Regions from separate parts of the Alteromonas infernus genome, predicted to be linked through region 3. Evidence: predicted binding sites of a transcription regulator. Region 3 holds the regulator's gene; each other region holds the start of a gene.

Region 1 (4,331 bases), on a different contig from region 3:
GCTTTCTAGCACTTCGCTGGCCTGTGACTTATCAAGCCCTGCCCCTGCGGCAAGCTTTACTAGCACGGCATTATCATTTATGTCTTTGCCATCGGTAAAATAAGCGCTAAACAAACTTAGCTTCATCTGTTCTTCAAGCCCCTTCTCGGCTGCAAAGTGAATAAGTTGATGGGCTTTAAAGGTATTTTGCATGCGAGAGTCGTCGTCGAAATTAAACGCAAAGCCTAAGCCTTTGCCTGCTTCTACAAGGCGTGCTCTATTCTGCGCGCTTTGTTCTGCACCAATGCCATATTTCTCCATTATATGCTCACGTAAGTTCTGTCCTTCTTCAGGCATGTTTGGGTTTAGCTCGAAGGGGTGAAACTTAATGTCGACTTCAATATCGTCAAGCGCTTTAATGGCTTCTTGTAAACGCTGGTACCCTACGATACACCACGGACAAACCACATCGGACACCATATTTACGGTCACTTTCTGCATATTTGCTCTCTTTTATTGAAATCGTTATTACTTAGTTAAGGTTAGTAACTAGATAAGGCTAGTAACTAGATAAGGTTGGTAACAAAATGAGGTTACTAAAAGAAACTTCAACCCCAAGGGATGCTTTATTTAGAGCTGCCGTAGAAAAATAAATTATCGTTTTAATCGCTCTAGCGCATGCTGTGCCCACAGATGATATCCCTCTGCAGACGGGTGAAAGCCGTCTTCTGCCATTAGCCCACTTTGCTGAACACCTTGAACCGAACCCGTTACCTTAAGCGCTGGTACATAAAGCACTTCAGTGTTAGCCCAATTTACAACACACTGCTCAAGCACTTGATTTAGCAGAAGCGCCCTTAACCCAAGTAGCGCCCGCAAAGGCTGGGGTAGTGCGGGAAAACTGTGGATTGGTGGCAGCGCGGTAAACACGATTCGTTGGCAGCCGAATTTTTGGGTTAATAGCTTATGCACAATTTCTATATTTTTTCGCCAGCGGGCTATTGAAACAAACTTAGTGACATCGTTTACACCAATAGAAACCAATGCTGATGCGAAGCTTTCAGCAGGTAGTCCATGTAGAAGCGCTATCACATCTTCACTTTTATAACCCGTTTTGGCATGTAGCGATACGTGGGTGGGGCTATGCTTAGACAAGCCAGCATACAGCAGCCCTGATAGCGCACGGTGCTGTGTATCAGCCCCAACGCCCGCGGCCGCTGAGTCGCCCACAACTAAAACACGATTTGATGTTGCCTTAATGTTTTTAAAAGCGGCAAATACCCGCTCCCCCCTAGGCTCAGGCAGCACTTGCGTTTTTTTGCGAACCCAAAGCCCCTGTACCAGAATTAAGGGCATAATCAAAACTGTAACTATATTTAACGCAAAAACCTTGAAGTAGATCAAAACAAGCCCCTGCCTTATTCATTATGCTAAATCTATATTGGTGAATAACCACCAAGATGGTTCAACATAAGTGTAGATAAAAAATGAACACCATTGCTATAAAACAACTTCGCGATAATTCCACTATAACCAAATATGCGCAACATGCACCTCGTTATACCTCGTACCCTACTGCACTTAAGTTCGAATCGCTAAAAGAAGATTTATCCCCTCACGCGCTAACCGTGTCTAAAGCGAAAGCCGTGAGTTTGTATGTGCACATTCCTTTTTGTAAAACGCTTTGCTATTACTGCGGCTGCAACAAACTTGTGACTCGGCACAACGAAAAGGCAGACGACTATTTAGACTACTTAGAAAAAGAGATAGTTTCTAAGCGTTATTTAGCAGACGATAAGCCTGTAGTTTCGCTGCATTTAGGCGGTGGGTCGCCCAGTTTTTTAAATAAAGTTCAGCACACTTTTTTAATGTACCTTTTGAAAAAACATTTCACGTTTGAAGTAGGCGCTGAATTATCTATTGAATTAGACCCAAGAAACGTTGATAAAACCTATTTACAAAATCTGAGGGGCTTGGGCTATACCCGTATCAGCTTTGGCCTTCAAGACACTGACTACAACGTGCAAAAAACAATAAACCGTGTTCAAAGTACTTCGCATATCGCAGATTTAGTGTCCGAAGCCCGTACTTTAGGTTTCGAATCGGTGAATTTGGATTTAATTTACGGCCTGCCTAACCAATCAGAAGAGACTTTTGCATCTACCATAGCTGCAACTAAAGCCATGATGCCAGACCGTATCTCGCTCTTTAGCTACGCTCATCTGCCAGAGCGCTTTGCCGCACAGCGAAAGTTTGCGCCAGGAACTCTTCCTAGTAGCGAAGAGAAAGCAGCCTTGTACAACCTTGCTGTAAATGGCTTTAAAAAAGTGGGGTATGAAATGATTGGGCTGGATCATTTTGCGTTACGCAGCGATTCACTCGCCATCGCTAAGCACAAAGGTAAGCTTCACCGAAACTTCCAAGGCTATACTTTGCGCGGAGATACCGACCTAATTGGCGTCGGCGTGTCTGCTATTAGCACAATAGGTAATGCTTTTACTCAAAACGCCAAAGATTTGAAAGAGTACTATAAACGTATAGACAGACAATTACCCTCAGCCAAAGTTGGGCTTTCGTTAACACCAGACGACCTCGTTCGTCGTGATGTAATATCAAGCTTGATGTGCAACCTGTCTGTAGATAAACAGAGTATTTCCAGCAAGCATCATATTATTTTTGACGAGTACTTTTCAGAAGCATTAAGTAATTTAGAGCGTCTTGCAGACGATGGAATCATTGAAATTTCGGCGCACCACATACGGGTACCAGAACATGCTCGGATATTTATTAGAGCGGTATGTACCCGTTTTGATGCCTACCTAAATGCGACTGAAACGCTTAGTAATTACTCTAAGGCAATTTAAATCGGGCAATCACTTTATCGCCAACATTTAAGTTGAGGCGCGATAAAGAAATATGACTAATACTTGCGTAAAGTGCTTGGCTGTCATTCTCTAAAATAAGCTTCAAAAGCACTTTACCGCCCCATGTAACTTGCTGATGCGACTTTTTGTTTTGGCTAGAAGTGAGCCGTACAGGCTCAATACTTGTTATCGTGCAAGGTAGCGCATTTAAAATGCTAACCGTGCTCGCGCTGTTAAATCCTCCCACATTAATATCTATGCTCACATCGCAGGCTTTTACCGCAAAACGTACTGGCGCAGGCCCGTTATCCTGCTCTGGGTTACTCACCTCTGTAATGCTGTGTGCCCTGTAAGCGCTCTTAGTATTTTCCATGTATGATATTGCTTCTTCTGTAACAAATACCTCATGACCTGCAACCATAATTCGGGTTATGCCGTGCATATTTTCAACTTGCGTAACGCTTTCAGAGCACTTATGCCCCTCTAATACGGCTGAAGGTATTGCAACCCCTTCTTTTTCGAATACTTGAGAAAGCACATCTGTTGTCGCACCGCAAAGCGATACCTTACCTTGCTCTACATAAACCAGTTCATCACTAAAGAGTGCTAAATCATCTAAATCATGAGAGATAACAAAGCAAGTAAGCTGGCCAGACACACACAGAGTATTTAAGAACTGATAAATTTTGCGCCGGGTAAAAATATCGATGGCGCTTAGTGACTCATCTAGCAATAAAACGGAAGGGCCATTCGCCAAAGCCCGCGCTATCGCCACACGCTGTGCCTCCCCCCCTGATAGTGAATCAATAGGCTTTTCTAAAAGGTGCTCGCAGTAACACCCTTTTACACACGCCTCTACTGATAAGGGGTTGGGGCTAGCATGACGCTGCGCCAAGGCTAAATTACCCCGCACGTTAGTATGCGGAAACAACATGGGCTGCTGAAACACGATACCTATCTTTTCAAAAGACCATGATTTAGCCACCTTGGCGCGTTTTTCTACGCCGGCTAAAGCCCGAAAAAGGCTGCTTTTACCCGCCCCGGAAGGGCCGGTAACGCCAATGAAACGGCTTGCGGGCTGAAGCGTTATTTGGGCATCAATTCTGTTAGGCAAGAAAGCGTGAATTTCCATATCAACCCTCGCCCTTGTTTGGGGCGGAACGAGGTATTTGTGACCTGCTGCCGAAATGGCTCGCAATGCCATTAAAACGGTAAATGGCAGCTAGCAGCACAAACGAGAATACCAAGAGTGCTATGGCAAGATTATGCGCTTTTTCGTACTCCAACGCTTCGACTTGCTCGTAAAGGGCTATGGAGAGCACTTGAGTTTCGCCAGGAATATTCCCGCCTATCATCAGCACCACGCCAAACTCACCGATGGTGTGGGCAAAGCTTAACCCCAAGGCAACGATAATGGGCGCTTTGCTTAAGGGTAATACAATTCTCACAAATGCTTCGGTTGCCGAAAAGCCCAACGTTTTAGCCACA
Region 2 (4,331 bases), on a different contig from region 3:
TCTTCGGCTTTTATTGTAGCTAAGCTCGCTTCTAGGCGTTGAAAGGCATTTTTTTCTAATAATGGGTGTAATTGTGACATAAGGTTCTCACTTAAATTCTGTCTTTTGCAGGCGCGATAGGCACATCATGCAAATTTCGTTTACTGGTCGCAGTTAGTACGCGGTAGATACGCTGTCAATAATTTCAGCTAAACCTACGCGTCTCACTTGCTTCATGCTATGTACGTATACTTTTAGCGATACGTTTTCTACTGCCTTTATTTTCGTCACCTTTATATGTTGCGGTAACTGCTTTTCAACGTGGATTGGCAAAACAGCTACGCCCCCCTCGCTTTGCAAATTGTTTAGTGCAAGATTAAGTGAATTTGTTCTCAACTTGGCGTCGCGCAGTTGAGGGTAAGCTGTCAGTAACCAATCTCTTGCTTTGGTTCCCCAATCAATAGCCACAAAGTCTGCCGCATCAATGGTATCGGATGTCTCTCCAATGCGATAAAGCGCTAACTCTTGTTCTAGTAAAACCTCACTGTTTACTTCTTCTGACTTAAGCGGTTCGGTGGAAAAAGAAAGATCGGTTACACGCTCATGAAGTTGTCTGGACAAGCTATCGAGCGTAAGCACTTCGGCTTTCACTGACCAATCGGGAAATGTACTGTGCAAGTGACTTAACATTTGGGGTAATAATAACTCGCTCGCTAGTTGTGTGGCGCCGCACACAACATATTCAGATGACTGAATTTGTAGCTCTTGTTTTGCCTCGTTTAGCGTCGCGCAAAGCTGTCGAGCGTAGGGCAATAATTTTTCGCCCGATTGAGTAAGCTGGATACTATTTCTTTGCCTTATGAACAACGTGGTATGAAAGTACTCTTCAAGTAACTTTATGCGAGCGCTTACGGCAGACTGAGTGAGGTAAAGATTCTCTGCGGCTTTACCAAAGTGACGGGTTTTTGCCACTTCTATAAACGTGGTGAGAAAGCGTATATCCATGCTTGTTGTACAACCAAATCAAAGTAAAACTAAGTTGGCACAGATAATACGGCAAGTAAACACAAAAGCACAGAAGCGTACCGCATGTAACGGTACGCTTTATTAAAATTTCACCAACTCGATGAATTAATACTCTTCTTGGTGCAGGCGACGCTGTTTATCACGACGTTGCAGGTCACGCTTTTGCTTTGCCTTCACATCGCTATGACGTTTAGCATTTGGCTTTTTAGCGTGAAAACCTTCGTCTTCTACCGAGTCCCATTCTTCACGCTGGTAACGATAGTCTTTGCTCATTGCATTCTCTAGGTAGTTAACACGCCTTAATTATTATCCTAAGCCATAAAATGAAAAACGAATTTTAATCATCGTAGCGATAATAATTTTTGATGATTCACGCTTTGATTGGCTTAAAACTATGTTTCTGCCAGTTAGCTGTACTATGGTGCACCGTAAGCGCGGAAGTTATAAAACCCTATAAAAATAATTTTTATTGCTATTTTACAAGTAATTAAAGCAATAACAGTGCCCCTTTCTCTTTGCCGAGCAACTGCTCAAAAAGCAAGCTACATTTTTATTTTTTTGTTACTTTTTAAACCGTTAAAAATTTTTTATTGATAAGAGAAAAATCTTTTGTTTTATCTTCGTTTTTAATTGTCATAAAAGTGCGCTGAACAAAACATTACGTTGGGTACATCATGAAACGTTTAGCTATTCGACCATCAGCAAAACCTTATATTGACCGTCAAAAATTTCCCTATGGATTTCGCAAATCAGGTGACTTTAGCATTGCAGAAGCAGATCTTCTTACTCAATACGGTAAAACGTTACTGCAATTAGAAACGGGTGAACTTACACCACAAAACGACGATGAAGCGCATTTTGTTGACTTCATTAGCGGCAAGGTTGAAGCAAGTAACAACCTAGAAAAGGCGTGGGCGAAGTATGTCCGGTTAGCAAGAGGCAAGAAGCACTTTTATACGCTTCACAGCAGCGCGAGTAATCAATCGGATTATGACGACGACTTTTCCGACGATGAATTCGATGTAGCATAATCATTTGACCCTCTTAAAAAAGCTCGCTCCGGCGAGCTTTTTTGTTTTACGACTCGAAATGATCTCAATCAACTTTTGGCAAGAACAAAATGAAGAAACGTTAAGGACTGTCTACACTTAGACTAATACAAAGCGATGCCAATTTACTTGTTAATATCGCTTTGAATAACGAGCCCAAGCAAAGGAGGCGCAACGATGATCATTAGTTCAAAACAGCTTACTCACTTTTCCATTCACGCCGTGGATGACAAAGTGGGCGGCATCCGCGATATCCTTTTTGATGACGAGACCTTTACCGTACGCTATTTGGTTGCAGATACAAACACCTGGCTTCCACTTAGCCGCAAGGTTGTGATATCTCCTATCTCTGTGACAGGTTTAGAAGCCGAGGAGGAGTCCATTCAAATAAACATGACGGTTGATACTCTTAAAAACAGTCCGTCTATTGATGAGCATAAACCTGTATCTCGTGAATATGAGGAGAATCTCTTCAAATACTTCGGGTATGGCTATTATTGGATAGGACCAGGAGCTTGGGGGGAGTTTGCTCATCCCGATGAGTTAGTTGAATTACAGCACGCTGAGGAATCAGACACGGTCCACCCTAAAAAATCCACGAATCACCTGCGTGCTGTTGCAGAGGTGGGCGGATACGAGGTGGCTACAACCACTGATAATGTCGGCCACATCAGTAACTTTATTATTGATACGCGAAGCTGGGAAATTGTACTGCTGGTTGTAGATACCAATAATTGGCTTCCAGGCGGAAAACACCTTGCTCTTCTACCGACCGATGTAGATAAAATCGACTGGGCTGCACACTGCGTCAGCGTTAAGCTAAGCCATGACGAGCTAATTAATCGACCAGAAGTAGACAGTGATAAAATTACTGAAGAATCTTATATTCCTACATTATGCGCACAAATAAATAGTGAAACGCGTTAAGGACTAACGAGAAAATTTCATGCTGATAGATAATGCAATGTCCGTTTGCTAAGGCGGACATTGCACTTTAGAAAGGAAGAAAAACACTACTCGCAGAAAAATTCGTACATTAACGCAATTAAACGTTTAACACGTTCGTCAGCTAATCGATAATAAATGGTTTGACCTTCCCTTCTCGTGGCCACCATTTTTGATTCTCGCAGTAGGGCAAGATGTTGTGAAATTACAGGTTGTGATACGCTAACGACCTCAAGCAGCTCGGTTACCGATTTCTCCTCCTTTAATAGCGAGCAAAGCACCATAAGGCGCGTTTTGTTCGCAAATTGCTTAAGGAAGATCTCAGCCTCCACCGCATGTTCCATTATATCATCTGAACCTATCACCATATCCTCGGACATAAGCACTCTCTATCTGTAAAGTATTTCAACGTCAATTTATCCATTTACTATACTAAAGTATAAGACAATTTGCCGACTTGCCATTTTATGCGATGAATTCCCGTATTTTATGAAATTTTGTAGTGCTACCCTATGAATATTGATTTTATCTTATTTATACCTCAGTTTCAGCGAAAGCGATTTTTAAAGGAAATATAATGCTAATTGATATCAAGAAACGGCTAGAAAATATCGACCTGGACATAAGAACAATAACGGCAGAACAAGCCGTCAGTGAGCAAAAAAATAATGGGGGTACGCTTATTGATGTTAGGGAAGCAGCAGAGGTCAGCAAAGAGCCCGTCCCTTGCGCCCTTCATATCCCGCGTGGCGTTTTAGAAATGAAGGCATTGGAACACTTTAGCGATGCTTCCACGCCTCTTTATATTCACTGTGCGTCTGGCGTGCGTGCTACGCTCGCAGCAGAACAGCTATTAAAGATGGGTTATGAGAATGTGTCGGTTATCACGTGTTCTGTACCTACAATTAATCAAGCCAGCACAAATGACTAAGTAAAGCCGTATGTGCTATAAGAGACGCTAAACGAAGTCAAAAGGCGTTTTATGCTTAAATCCACACTAGAACAGTGGCGTATGTTTAAAGCCGTTGTAGATGCAGGCGGCTTTAATCAAGCCGCTGCAGAAGTACATAAAAGTCAATCAAGCGTTCACCACGCAGTACAAAAGCTAGAAAACGCGATTGGGGTTACTTTATTTGAAAATATAGGCCGCAAAGTAAAGCTTTCTCCACAGGGTGAACTTATGTACCGCCGTGCCTCTTTTCTGCTTAGTGAAGCCCATAAGTTGGAAGCGGTGGCTGATAGCCTACAGGCCGGAACAGAAACAACACTACGTATAGCGGTGGACATAATCTTTCCCTCTGAGCTGTTATACAACGTTCTCGCTAAAGTCTC
Region 3 (4,331 bases):
CCTTTTCTAGACCATGCCTGTATTCTTAAATTTACGCATAAAAGGTTGCTCGTAAGGTTAATGGCATCACACACTTAACGGCGACTCGAATCCGTCTGGCTTGATAGCCAATACGTCACAATTTAGCTCATCAATAACATGCTCCGCCGTGTTCCCAATAAGCGCGGCAGAAAGACCAACACGGCCTACAGTGCCTATAATGACGAGTTCGGCGTCTAATGTCTTTGCCACTTGTGGAATGACTTTTTCAGGTAGCCCTTCTCTGACAACACATTTTTCATCTGCAATGCCGTACTTTAACGCATGGCTTTTCATTTCTTTCTTATGATGATTTTTTACCGCGTCATGATAGGTATCAGGGTCAAATTCGGGCACCTCGATAGCAATATTAAGTGGCGTAGAAGGGAAGCTATTGACTAAATTAACCTTACCTTTTAGCAAGGCCGCATAATCATTGGCGATAACGGTAATCTTGTCGTTAAGCGCAGCATGTTCTTCGTCTTCACTGCCGACGTTTACAGCGGCAATGATCTCGCCGCCTTCTGGCCAATCATGCTCTTTAACTAATAAAACGGGGCGCGGACACTTACGCATTAAATGCCAATCGGTAGGTGTAAAAATAACGGAAGCCAGGTCGTCATGCTTTTTAGTGGCTTTTACAACAAGGTCAATTTGATTCTTAAGTGTGTAATAGATAATCGATTCGTAGGCACGATTGTTCCATTCAACCACGATGTCAGTTTCACCGAAGCCTTGTTCTTTAAGCTGCCCAGAGAGCCATTTAGCATGCTCATTGGTAACAGCATCTCGCATGGCTTCTCGCTCATCTGGACTTAACATAGTGGTCATATCATAAGACAAGTCGTAAACCACCATAATCGCAGTTACAGAGGCCCCGGTCTTTGATGCTAATTCATAAGCGCGACTTAACGCGGGCTGGTTATCTCGCTCGGCATCGACTACCGCAAGGATTCGTTTACACTCAATCATAACTCCCCCTAATACGAAGTTTGGTCGTGGCTGTGTGAACGGTAACGTTCAACAGTAACTTGTACTAACTATAAACGACAATGTGGAAAACGTAAGTTGTTTTAGATCAAGTATTTTATATTGCAAGGCAAGCAACAATGTATAGCGTCATTGCCAATAATGGGAAAAAAGGGTTATGGGAGTAGGAGTATAAAGCGCGCTGAATGCGCGCTTTTAGGAAGATAACCCCATTTAACCGAGTTAGACCACATTAGCCGTTACACACTATACTCGGGCCGTTAAGCACTTCTAGCTTGGTATTAAGGCGTTCAAAGTCCACAATCGTAATAAGTTTACCTTCAACTTTAATAATATCTTCTTTTTGGAAACGACTTAATAAGCGACTGATGGTCTCTATCGTTAAGCCAAGATAGTTACCTATCTCGTTACGCGTCATCGTAAGGTGAAATTCTCTGTGTGAAAAACCGCGTTCTTCAAAACGCTGAGATAAATGAGAGATAAAATACAAAAGGCGTTCTTCAGCCGTGCGTTTGTTGAGAAGCATTATCAAATCGTGATCATGTTTAATCTCTGCACTCATAAAGCTCATAATTTGATGGCGTAATTTAGGAAGCTGCATCGACATTTCGTCAAGCGTTTCGTAGGGCAACTCGCACACCATGGCGGTTTCTAGAGCCATTGTGTAACTTTGGTGCTTGTTTTCTCGAAGGGCATCAAAGCCAATGATGTCACCGGGAAAGTGAAACCCCGTTATTTGCTCTTCACCTTCAGAGTTAGTCACAAACGATTTAAATGACCCGGTTCTTACTGCATATAACGACTCAAACTTATCGCCGGTTTGAACAAGGGTATCACCTTTATGAAGGGGCTTTTTGCGCTCTATGATATCGTCGAGAGACTCTATTTCTGTCTTATTCAATGCAACAGGTAAACAGAGGTGACTGAAACTACAGTTCTGACAATGTATTGAAAATTCGCTTCCTTTGCTCATAAGACTGACTCTCTTAATGTACACATGATTATAGTACACGCATTTTCACATGAATGCGCCATAAATTAGATAAGTGGCATATATGGCCATTATCACAGCTATGACTTGTCTCACATAGCTGTGCTGAAAGCTTTGAACAAGATACTGGCTACCGGCACTTGCGGCTAACAGTGTGGGTAACGTTCCCAAACCGAAGAAAAACATAATGCCAGCGCCTTGCAATGCATTACCCGCTGCCAGAGACCAGGTTAGCGTTGAATAGACCAATCCACATGGTAGCCAGCCCCATATAAAGCCGTAGGGAACCGCGCTTAACGGCGTTTTGAAAGGAAGAAATCGTTTTGATAAAGGCTGAAGCTTTGCAAACAGGCCTTTGCCCGCGTTTTCTAAGACCGATAAACCCGTCCACCATTTCCCTAAGTAACAAGCGAGTAAAAGCAACATGATGCCGCTTAGAAGAGAGAGGGCATAATTAGCAAGCGGTACGAAGTCAGCAGCTATTTTTCCAAGCGCACCGGTAATGGCCCCTGCTAGTGTATAGCTAGTAATGCGTCCCATGTTGTAGGCGAGGGTGTAGGGCAATGCCGATGCCCCCTTTGGCGATACCATTCTAAGCGCTGCAACAATACCGCCGCACATGCCTACACAATGTACGCCTCCTGCTAAACCTATAAGAAAGGCAGAAAAGTAATTAATCCCGTCCATTATCTTCTTGGCTTTTTGCTGCCTTATCTTCTTGTATTTGTTTGCGCTGTTCGGCCAGTTTTTTCTCTTCTGGCGATAAGTCATCGTCAAAAAGAATGCTATAGCCTTGGCGGTCTAAATCCTCGAACTGATTGGTTTTTACCGCCCAAAAGAAAATGACAATAGCGACTGCCACAATAATGATGGCGATAGGAATTAATACGTAAATAATACTCATGCTATTTGCTCAAAAGTCGCGTTGAGTTTGTAACTACAATGATACTGCTTAATGACATACCCACAACCGCCATCCATGGAGAAAGTAAACCAGACACGGCGAAAGGCAATATTAAAAGGTTGTATCCCACAGCCCAGCCGATGTTTTGTCTTATTTTCTGTTTCACTTGATGTGAGGTTTTAATTAGCGCTGGTACAGATAACAGTTGATCGCCCAGCAATATAACGTCAGCAGCCGTTTTGGCAACGTCCGTTGCGTTACCCACTGCAATGGCAACATCTGCACTGGCAAGTACAGGTGCATCGTTAATGCCGTCGCCCATCATCATTACTTTGGCTCCCCCTTGCTGCATTTGCTGAACCGCTTCGTATTTTTGTTCAGGTGTTAAGCCGCCTTTCGCCGTTTTTATGGGCAAAGGCGCGGTTAGCGTATCAACGTTTTGTTGGGTGTCACCACTTAATACCGCAAGGGTATGGCTTTGCGACAAGATATCTAGAGTTTCATGGGTATCGTCACGAAGGGTGTCACGTACTTCAAAAGCAGCAATGATTTGCCCTTTTACTGTTAAAAATACATTGGCTGATGGGTAAGTATCTGATGATGGTAAGTTAGCCAGGCTAAATGCGGCAGAGCCCATTGAAAAATGTGTATCATTGATTACACCGCTAATGCCACCCCCAGGCGTTACGGAAAAATTATCCACCTTGTGTGATACCTTACCGTTAAAGGCCTTCGCGATTGGGTGTTCGGAACGAGCTTCAAGCGCGCAGGCTATCGCCATAGCGCTTTCGCTATCAATTCCGTCAGCAAACCACGCATTGGAAATCGTGAACTTGCCTTGAGTCAGGGTGCCGGTTTTATCCAATGCTATGGTGTCGATATTAGTGATCTGCTCGAGGGCGTCGGCGCGTTTTAGCAAAATGCCTTGGCGGTTTAATTTCGCCATAGCGCAGGTTAGCGCTGAAGGCGTGGCTAAACCTAACGCGCAAGGACAGGTTGCTACCAGCACAGATATAGTGATCCAAAAGGCATCGTCACTGCCGTTTACGTACCAAAACCCGTAAGTTAACGCTGAGATAACCAGTACGGCGCTCACGAAATAACGGGAAAAGTTATCGGCTAATTGTGCCGCTTTAGGCTTACTCGCCATAGCGCTTGCCTGAAGGCGGACAATTTGATTTACCAACGCATTTTTAAGTGTCTGAGTAACTTTTACCGTTAATGTGCCGTCCTGACAAACAGTACCGCCATAAACGGTGCTATTGGCTGACTTTCGCACCGGATTGAATTCGCCGGTAAGCATCGACTCGTCAACGGCAGCGCTCCCTTGTGTTACCAAACCGTCTATGGGAATGGTTTCCCCTGGCTTAACCAGCACAATGTCATCTATTTTTAACTGCTTTGCTAAACATTCTGTTACGCTGTCGT
Region 4 (4,331 bases), on a different contig from region 3:
AAACAGTTTTTTGCGTGTAACCATTATCCGCAATGCCGATATGTGCTAAATTTCACGCCTGTAAATGAAAGCTGCCCAGACTGTGGATGGACAGTGTTGATAGATAAAAAAGGGCAAATTCAGTGCCCGCAGCCAACTTGTGGCTACAAAAAGTAATCATACGTAGAGAACAAAAATCATGTCTGATACTCAAAATGGGAACGTAAATACGTTTACCCCCGTTGAGGCTAATGCATCTGAAGTCGGCCCTGTTGTTGCCGCTTTCGAAGCGGGGCGTTTAATTGTTTATCCGACCGAAGCGGTAATGGGTATAGGATGTGACCCTGACAACGAAGCAGCGGTTAATGCACTATTAGATATCAAACAAAGGCCTGTTGAAAAAGGCGTAATATTAATTGCCGCTAATTACAGCCAGCTTTTGCCCTACGTAGATGACAATGCAATTCGTCCCGATAGACGTACCGATATTTTTTCAAGCTGGCCTGGCCCTAACACCTGGCTATTACCTAAGTCGTCATCGGCGCCTGTTTGGTTAACCGGCAAACATAGTAAAATAGCGGTGCGCGTAACTAATCATCCTGTGGTTGTAGCGCTATGCAATAAGTTGGGTAAGCCACTTGTTTCAACCAGCGCTAACCTAACAGGGCAACCGCCAGCGACAGACACCGACGAAGCCAAAGCCGTGTTTGCAGATTCTGTATTTTATGTAGAAGGTAAAGTAGGCGGTGCAACTAAACCCAGTACCATTCGCGATGGTGACACAGCAGAGGTAATAAGAGCATGACATCAGCAGAGTTATTGGACGGTAAAAATGCCGCTGAAGTAATAGAACAAGTAAAAAGCTATCTACTAGGGTTGCAAGATACCATTTGCCAAACCCTTGAACTTGCCGACGGTAAGGGCCAGTTTGTTGAAGACAGTTGGCAGCGCGAAGAAGGGGGCGGTGGACGCTCTCGCGTGCTTAAAAATGGTGCGGTGATAGAGCAAGGCGGCGTAAACTTTTCCCATGTGTTCGGCAGTCAAATGCCAGCGTCTGCTACGGCTAATCGTCCGGAGCTTGCAGGGCGAAACTTTCAGGCAATGGGAGTATCTTTAGTTATTCACCCCCACAACCCGTATATTCCCACCTCTCATGCAAACGTGCGCTTTTTTATTGCAGAAAAAGAGGGCGAAGCACCTATCTGGTGGTTTGGCGGTGGCTTTGATTTAACGCCGTTTTATCCCTTTAAAGACGACGTGGTGCATTGGCATGATACAGCCAAGAAATTATGCAAGCCATTCGGTGAAGACGTATACCCCAAGTACAAAAAATGGTGCGATGAGTACTTTTACTTAAAACACCGCAACGAAACCCGTGGCGTAGGTGGGTTGTTCTTTGACGACCTTAATGAATGGGGCTTCGAGCAGTCATTCGCTTTTATGCAGGCGGTTGGCAATGGTTTTATTGATGCTTATGTCCCTATTGTTGAGCGACGCAAGCAAACTGATTATGGCGAAAGAGAGCGTGATTTTCAGCTTTATCGCAGAGGTCGCTATGTTGAATTTAATCTAGTATTCGACCGTGGCACCTTATTTGGTTTGCAAACCGGTGGACGTACGGAATCTATTTTAATGTCTATGCCGCCGTTGGCCCGGTGGGAATACTGCTATACCCCGGCACCAGGGAGTGCTGAGGCTAAGCTTACGGATTGGCTTAAACCTACTCCGTGGTAAAAAGTGTTCAATTCAATCACTTCTTTATCCAGGCTTACACCAAAGAAAGTTTAAGCATAAAAAAGTCATACAAAAACGCCGCATGAAGTCACTCTGCGGCATTTCTTGTTGATCTATATCAATTTCAAATACCGTTGGTGTTTCAGTGGGTTATTAACTTTGCGCTGGATCAATGTTTCGTTTAGCTAACGGCGTAAAGTAGCGCCATCTTAGTTAAACACAAAAGAGACACATCATGCGCAAACACACTTTATCTGCACTTTGTCTTACCCTTGCTGCACTTTCACCTTTAGCTAGCGCTCATCAGCAGGGCGATTGGATTGTTCGAGGCGGTCTGACTACCGTTGCTCCTGACGAATCTACTTCTAACATCGTCGCTGGTGGCAATGATCTTGGTGTTGCCCTTAATATTGATAACGATACCCAGCTAGGTTTGAACGTTGCATACTTCATTACTGATAAAATTAATATCGAACTGCTTGCGGCAACGCCCTTTAAGCACGACGTGAACTTCTCTGTTGCCGACCCGTTAGGTACGGGAAATCAGCTTGGTGAAGTTACTCACTTACCGCCAACACTCACCGCTAACTATTACTTCAACGATGCAAGTTCAGCCTTTCAGCCATATATTGGTGCGGGTATTAACTACACCTTTATCTTTGATGAGGAATTTACTGGCGCAAACGAGGATGCAGGCTTAAGCGACCTATCACTCGATAACTCATTTGGTTTATCAGCTCAAGTGGGTATGGACTACCAAATTGATACAAAGTGGCATGTAAATGCATCAGTACGTTTCATCGATATTGATACTGAAGCCACGTTTAAGGTTGGTGATGCCGCAGGTAAGGTGAGTGATATTGAAATAGACCCTTGGGTGTACACCATATCGGTAGGCTATACCTTTTAAGGCCGAACACCCAAAAATTGAGGCTTTCGTAATTGTACTACTTTATACGCCACAAAGAGCGTAGACAGTAACAGGGGACTTGCGCGTTAAAGGTTATTCCTTTCAACGCGCTTTTTTATTTGGTGTTCACCATATGGCTGGCAAGCTGGTCAAGTGCTTCAAGTAGCTGTTGCGCTAACGTTATATCATCGACAGTTTTAAACATAGCCTTGCGCATACAGTACATCCACTGCGCTTTAAGTTCTGGCGTTACGGTATAAGGAAGGTGGCGTGCACGAAGTCGCGGGTGGCCGAATTGCTGCTGATAATCATCTGGGCCGCCAAGCCACAAACTTAAATATAAAAAGAACACGTGGCGAATTCTATCAAGCGGTTGAGGGTGAAGAGCCAAAAGTTCGCTTGCTAATGGGTCGGTTTCCATTATGTCGTAAAACGTATTCGCCAATTCGCGTACTTTCTTCTCTCCACCTATACGCGCATATGGTGTACTCTGCGTAACACGATTATCGCTTTTCTTCTTTATATTAAATAAGTCTCGTATTCCCATGAAAAAATTCGCTGTATTTGGCAACCCTATTGCACAGAGTTTATCACCAACCATCCATCAGATGTTTGCAGATCAGGTCGGAGAAAAGATTTCTTATGAAAAGATACTTGCGCCTGAAGATGGTTTTGTTGAAGCTGCCAAAGCGTTTTTAGCTCAAGAAGGCGCTGTAGGCTGCAATGTCACCATGCCTTTTAAGCTTGATGCCTTTAACTTAGCAAAGGTAGATGATCAAGCAGCTAAAGACGCACAAGCTGTTAATACACTAATGAATGGTGACAGAGGTGAGCTGTTAGGGTTCAACACAGATGGTGTGGGGCTAGTCAATGATTTACTAAATAGCGGCGTGAAAATTAAAGATAAACACGTGTTACTTATCGGAGCCGGCGGCGCAGCCCGTGGCGTCATTTCTCCGTTATTAAAAGCGGGCGCTGCTACACTGACTATTGCGAATAGAACGAAAGCCAAAGCTGAAGAAGTGGCAAGCGCTGCTTCAAACCCTAAAGTGGACGTAGTGGCCCTTGAGGATATCGCAACGATTGCACCTCATATTATTATCAATTCAACAGCAGCTAGTTTAAGCAATGCGTTGCCGTGCAGTTTGAATGACGGTGTTTTACAACACTGTGAAGTGGTGTACGACATGGTTTATAAAAATTCACCCACGCGTTTTATGAGAGATGCGGCTGAACTAGGTGTTAAAACGCAAATAGATGGGTTAGGGATGCTGGTTGAGCAAGCGGCTGAAGCGTTCTATATATGGACACAAAAGCGCCCAGACACTTCTGATATTGTTAAGCGAGTTCGTGACATTGTTGAGCAAAGTGAGAAGCGAAACTAGTTCGCTTCTTCCAAGTATTCATCTTTTAACACAACATAATTAACAGCAGACTGTTTTAAAAACGCCATTTCAGCGTCATTGAGCGGCCTCTTCTTCTGCATTGGGTTTCCAACGTAAAGAAAACCGCTCTCTAATCGCTTGTTTGGTGGTACTAATGTACCCGCGCCAATAAACACATCGTCTTCAACGACAACACCATCCATGACAATAGCGCCCATGCCTACTAATATACGGTTGCCTAACTGACAACCATGAAGCATACATTTGTGCCCAACGGTAACGTCATCCCCAATAATAAGCGGAAATCCATCAGGGTTTTTCTC

Evidence for each region. The regulator FNR, encoded in region 3, switches genes on or off when oxygen is low (the NO sensors DNR and NnrR bind a similar motif). The targets are predictions, from matches to a motif close to TTGATCTAGATCAA.
Region 1: hemN (oxygen-independent coproporphyrinogen III oxidase) is a predicted target of FNR. The motif match lies at 1,370-1,383, and genes of this name have one in related genera.
Region 2: ACX5J7_RS15535 (PRC-barrel domain-containing protein) is a predicted target of FNR. The motif match lies at 2,095-2,108, and genes of this name have one in related genera.
Region 4: ACX5J7_RS03715 (OmpW family outer membrane protein) is a predicted target of FNR. The motif match lies at 1,822-1,835, and genes of this name have one in related genera.

Annotation. Positions count from the first base shown of each region.
Region 1 is NZ_CACSIG010000063.1:103,597-107,927, reverse strand. Features, by position in the region: gene ACX5J7_RS15735 (DsbA family oxidoreductase) at 1-480, opposite strand, end outside; gene ACX5J7_RS15730 (SGNH/GDSL hydrolase family protein) at 634-1,335, opposite strand; gene hemN (oxygen-independent coproporphyrinogen III oxidase) at 1,467-2,843, shown strand; gene ACX5J7_RS15720 (ATP-binding cassette domain-containing protein) at 2,830-3,975, opposite strand; gene modB (molybdate ABC transporter permease subunit) at 3,977-4,331, opposite strand, start outside.
Region 2 is NZ_CACSIG010000063.1:56,041-60,371, reverse strand. Features, by position in the region: gene ACX5J7_RS15555 (DUF2750 domain-containing protein) at 1-80, opposite strand, end outside; gene ACX5J7_RS15550 (LysR family transcriptional regulator) at 154-984, opposite strand; gene ACX5J7_RS15545 (hypothetical protein) at 1,111-1,278, opposite strand; gene ACX5J7_RS15540 (MaoP family protein) at 1,680-2,036, shown strand; gene ACX5J7_RS15535 (PRC-barrel domain-containing protein) at 2,232-2,981, shown strand; gene ACX5J7_RS15530 (ArsR/SmtB family transcription factor) at 3,068-3,379, opposite strand; gene ACX5J7_RS15525 (rhodanese-like domain-containing protein) at 3,577-3,930, shown strand; gene ACX5J7_RS15520 (LysR family transcriptional regulator) at 3,982-4,331, shown strand, end outside.
Region 3 is NZ_CACSIG010000037.1:28,776-33,106, forward strand. Features, by position in the region: gene uspE (universal stress protein UspE) at 67-990, opposite strand; gene fnr (fumarate/nitrate reduction transcriptional regulator Fnr) at 1,241-1,981, opposite strand; gene ACX5J7_RS10220 (sulfite exporter TauE/SafE family protein) at 2,027-2,686, opposite strand; gene ccoS (cbb3-type cytochrome oxidase assembly protein CcoS) at 2,673-2,903, opposite strand; gene ACX5J7_RS10230 (heavy metal translocating P-type ATPase) at 2,905-4,331, opposite strand, start outside.
Region 4 is NZ_CACSIG010000008.1:394,678-399,008, forward strand. Features, by position in the region: gene ACX5J7_RS03700 (DNA topoisomerase family protein) at 1-156, shown strand, start outside; gene tsaC (L-threonylcarbamoyladenylate synthase type 1 TsaC) at 179-784, shown strand; gene hemF (oxygen-dependent coproporphyrinogen oxidase) at 781-1,713, shown strand; gene ACX5J7_RS03715 (OmpW family outer membrane protein) at 1,949-2,623, shown strand; gene ACX5J7_RS03720 (group II truncated hemoglobin) at 2,739-3,170, opposite strand; gene aroE (shikimate dehydrogenase) at 3,169-4,008, shown strand; gene ACX5J7_RS03730 (gamma carbonic anhydrase family protein) at 4,005-4,331, opposite strand, start outside.